Regions from separate parts of the Pseudomonas sp. DWP3-1-2 genome, predicted to be linked through region 2. Evidence: predicted binding sites of a transcription regulator. Region 2 holds the regulator's gene; the other holds the start of a gene.
The links. The regulator sigma-54, encoded in region 2, starts transcription at its own class of promoters, with help from an activator protein. The targets are predictions, from matches to a motif close to ANTGGCATNNANNTTGCTNT.
Positions count from the first base shown of each region.

Region 1: the regulator sigma-54 is predicted to act here: its motif matches at 1,183-1,202, upstream of glnA (glutamate--ammonia ligase).

Region 1 covers NZ_JAFCTZ010000006.1:21,358-23,769, reverse strand. Annotated here, with positions in the region: gene thiI (tRNA uracil 4-sulfurtransferase ThiI) at 1-968, opposite strand, end outside; gene glnA (glutamate--ammonia ligase) at 1,302-2,412, shown strand, end outside.
Region 2 covers NZ_JAFCTZ010000002.1:84,916-87,327, forward strand. Annotated here, with positions in the region: gene hpf (ribosome hibernation-promoting factor, HPF/YfiA family) at 1-77, opposite strand, end outside; gene ACP7B0_RS06245 (RNA polymerase factor sigma-54) at 208-1,701, opposite strand; gene lptB (LPS export ABC transporter ATP-binding protein) at 1,888-2,412, opposite strand, start outside.

The sequences.
Region 1 (2,412 bases), on a different contig from region 2:
TTGTGGCTGGTGATCAGCGGGCGCAAGACCAGCTTGTCAGTGGCCGCGTCGATCAGCGACAGGTTCGGCAACGTCTGACTGGCCACCTGGGAAATCGCTTCGCCGGTTACCAGCACGTCGATTTCAAGGCGATCAGCAATAGAGGATGCAGCGCGCAACATCATACGCTTCAAAACTACACCCATATGACTGTTATCGACTTTCTGCAGAATTTCTCCGAGCACTTCCTCGAAAGGAACGCTGACAAACAGCACTCGCTGGGAGCTGCCGTACTTCTTCCAGATGAAATGCGCGACTTCCATCACGCCCAGTTCATGGGCACGCCCGCCCAGATTGAAGAAGCAGAAATGCGCCATAAGCCCGCGCCGCATGACCTGATAGGCCGCGACCGTCGAATCGAAACCGCCGGACATCAACACCAGGGTCTGTTCAAGCGCGCCCAGTGGATATCCGCCGATGCTGTTGTGCTGGCTGTGAATCACAAATAACCGTTGGTCGCGAATTTCCATCCGCACTTCGATTTCCGGCTTTTTCAGGTCAATCCCGGCAGCGCCGCACTCGATCCGCAGCTTGCTGCCGACGTATTTTTCGACGTCCATCGAGCTGAAGTCATGCCTGCCCGCACGCTTGCAACGCACGGAAAATACCTTGCCCGGCAGCAGGTCGGCGTAATGCAGTTTGCACTTGGCGAGGATGTCATCCATATCGCCCAACGGGTACTCAGCCACCTGCAGAAAGTTGGCGATGCCCGGCATGCAACTGAGCCGCTCAGTCATCTCGTGCAGGGTCTTGGGCTCGGTAACGCGGGTCTGAACCTCAAGATTGTCCCACACGCCCCCCACCACCAGTGCCGGGTCCAGATCACGGAGCACGGTACGGATGTTCTTGGCCAACTGACGGATGAATTGCTTGCGCACCGGTCGGCTTTTAATGGTGATTTCGGGGAAGACTTTTACGATTAGTTTCATGTAAACAGCGCGCGCGGTGCCTGTCGAAAAAGAGGGGGCGGGATTATAGCGGAAATTGCTCAGTGTTTAACCAGTTATCGTACAGCCAGTTATCGACGCACCAAAACGGACCTGTCGCCATCTTTAGCGCATCATTAGGGTGCGCTCAATTTTATCAATCCTCTGTTTTATCCCTATATAGCGCGCATCTGAGGCATAAAACCCATCACGGGGCACTGGCATGCAATTTGCTCCCTTGTGAGGCAGGTTGCCTTAGCCGAGTATTCGCGCCGGCATCACCCAAATTCGAAGGGCCCCAATCATAATTCGGCCCGAAGCCACCCGGAGGACACTATGTCGAAGTCGGTTCAACTCATCAAAGATCATGACGTTAAGTGGATTGATCTGCGCTTCACGGACACCAAAGGCACTCAGCACCACGTGACCATGCCGGCTCGCGATGCGCTGGATGAAGATTTCTTCGAAATCGGCAAAATGTTCGACGGCTCCTCCATCTCTGGCTGGAAAGGCATCGAAGCCTCCGACATGATCCTGATGCCGGACGACGAAACCGCCGTTCTCGATCCGTTCACCGAAGAGCCGACCCTGATCCTGGTCTGCGACATCATCGAACCTTCGACCATGCAAGGCTATGACCGCGACCCACGCGCCATCGCTCACCGCGCCGAGGAATACCTGAAGTCCACCGGTATCGGCGACACCGTATTCGTAGGTCCGGAACCAGAGTTCTTCATCTTCGACGAAGTGAAGTTCAAGTCCGACATCTCCGGTTCCATGTTCAAGATCTTCTCCGAGCAAGGCTCGTGGATGTCTGACCAGGACGTGGAAGGCGGCAACAAAGGCCACCGTCCAGGCGTGAAAGGCGGCTACTTCCCGGTTCCTCCGTTCGATCACGACCACGAAATCCGTACCTCCATGTGTAATGCCATGGAAGAAATGGGCCTGGTCATCGAAGTTCACCACCACGAAGTGGCGACTGCTGGCCAGAACGAAATCGGCGTGAAATTCAACACGCTGGTCAAGAAGGCTGACGAAGTTCAGACCCTCAAGTATTGCGTACACAACGTTGCCGACGCTTACGGCCGCACCGCTACCTTCATGCCTAAGCCTCTGTACGGCGATAACGGTTCGGGTATGCACGTTCACATGTCCATCTCCAAAGATGGCAAGAACACTTTCGCGGGCGAAGGCTATGCCGGCCTGTCCGATACCGCTCTGTTCTTCATCGGCGGCATCATCAAGCACGGCAAGGCACTGAACGGCTTCACCAACCCGTCGACCAACTCCTACAAGCGTCTGGTCCCAGGTTTCGAAGCACCGGTCATGTTGGCCTACTCGGCGCGTAACCGCTCCGCTTCCATCCGTATTCCTTACGTGTCGAGCCCTAAAGCCCGCCGTATCGAAGCGCGCTTCCCGGATCCAGCAGCCAACCCGTACCTGGGCT
Region 2 (2,412 bases):
CGTCCGAGTTTTTCGGTGATGTAGTCGCGTAGGGCGTCGGTCACATCCAGTTGATGTCCACTGATGTTGACTTGCATACCGCTTTCTCCTTATTGCCAGTGCATAAAGAGGCAGGCTTTTGCCTACCACTGGAACGCTTTGGCTTGCAGCTCTGGCTCGGGTAAAAACGACTGCGGGTTGTGCGCACCCTGTCTTTACCCGGCCGGATCACATCAGTCGCTTGCGTTCGCTGGATGGCGCAATGCCCAGTGATTCGCGGTATTTAGCAACTGTGCGACGAGCTACCTGAATGCCTTGTGCCTCCAGTAAACCAGCGATCTTGCTGTCACTCAACGGCTTTTTCTGATTTTCAGCGGCAACCAGTTTTTTGATGATCGCCCGAATCGCCGTGGACGAACATTCACCGCCCTCCGACGTGCTGACGTGGCTCGAAAAGAAATATTTCAATTCGTATATGCCGCGCGGCGTATGCATGAATTTTTGCGTAGTCACGCGGGAAATCGTCGATTCGTGCATGCCGACCGCCTCAGCAATGTCATGCAGGACGAGCGGTTTCATGGCCTCGTCGCCATATTCCAGAAAGCCGCGTTGATGCTCGACGATCTGGGTGGCGACTTTCATCAGCGTTTCGTTGCGGCTCTGCAGGCTCTTGATGAACCAGCGGGCTTCCTGCAACTGATTGCGCATGAAGGTGTTGTCGGCACTGGTGTCGGCGCGGCGCACGAACCCGGCGTATTGAGGGTTCACCCGCAGGCGAGGCACCGATTCCTGATTAAGCTCCACCAGCCAGCGCTCGTTGTCCTTGCGCACGATAACGTCAGGCACAACATATTCGGCTTCGGTGGATTCGATTTGCGAGCCCGGCCGTGGATTGAGGCTCTGAACCAGCTCGATGACCTGACGCAGCTCATCTTCCTTGAGCTTCATGCGGCGCATCAGCTGGCTGTAGTCGCGACTGCCGAGCAGGTCGATAAAGTCGCTGACCAGGCGCTGAGCTTCAGCCAGCCAGCGGGTTTTGGCGGGCAGTTGGCGCAATTGCAGCAACAGGCATTCGCTGAGGTTGCGCGCCCCGATGCCCGCAGGTTCGAATTGCTGGATGCGGTGCAGAACGGCCTCGATCTCGTCCAGTTCGATATCCAGCTCGGGATCAAAGGCGTCGAGAATCTCTTCGAGGGTTTCGTCCAGATAACCCTGATTGTTGATGCAGTCGATCAGCGTCACGGCAATCAGACGATCGGTATCGGACATGGGCGCCAGATTCAGCTGCCAGAGCAAATGGCTCTGCAGGCTTTCACCCACGGACGTGCGAGTCGTAAAGTCCCATTCGTCATCGTCATTGCTGGGCAGGCTGCTGGCGCTGGTCTGGTAGACGTCTTCCCAGGCAGTGTCCACTGGCAATTCATTGGGAATGCGCTCGTTCCAGTCGCCTTCTTCCAGGTTGTCTACCGTAGGGGCGGGTTCCTGATAAGTCGGCTCCTGAACGTCGGGATTGGGCTTTTGCTCGACGCTGTCGGCCAGGGGGTCAGCGTTGTCGAAGTCTTCTCCTTCTTCCTGGCGTTCCAGCATAGGGTTGGACTCCAGCGCCTCTTGAATCTCTTGTTGGAGATCCAGAGTCGAAAGCTGGAGTAAGCGGATGGCCTGTTGCAGCTGCGGCGTCATCGTCAGCTGCTGGCCCATTCTCAAGACTAGCGATGGTTTCATGGCTGGGGCTTAACACCTTATTCGCCGGCGCACACGCGCCATCCACTACCGGGGCGCCGGAGCGCCTGCATAAGCAAATTATATGCCTGAAACCAAAGTGTTTGCCTAGAGTGTGATGGCAATTAATGCATCATCATCGAAAACATCCAGGCATTGCTCGCTTGGAGGGGCGAGGCACCACAGTAATTACAGGCGGAACTCGTGACCGAGGTAGACCTCTTTCACCAGTTGATTTGCCAGAATGGTTTCCGAGTCGCCTTCGGCGATCAGTTGCCCATCGTTGACGATGTAAGCGGTTTCGCAGATGTCCAGAGTATCCCGAACGTTGTGATCGGTGATCAAAACGCCGATACCCTTGGCTTTCAAGTGATGGATGATCTGCTTGATGTCGCCGACTGAAATCGGGTCCACGCCGGCGAAAGGTTCGTCGAGCAGAATGAATTTCGGTGAAGTAGCCAGGGCGCGTGCAATTTCAACCCGGCGACGTTCGCCACCGGACAGGCTCATCCCCAGGTTGTCGCGAATATGGGTGATGTGGAATTCCTGCAGCAGGCTTTCCAGTTCCTTGCGCCGCGCCGCGCTGTCCAGTTCCTTGCGGGTCTCAAGGATGGCCATGATGTTGTCCGAGACGGACAGCTTGCGGAAAATCGAGGCTTCCTGAGGCAGGTAGCCGATGCCCGCGCGTGCGCGACCGTGCATGGGTTGGTGGCT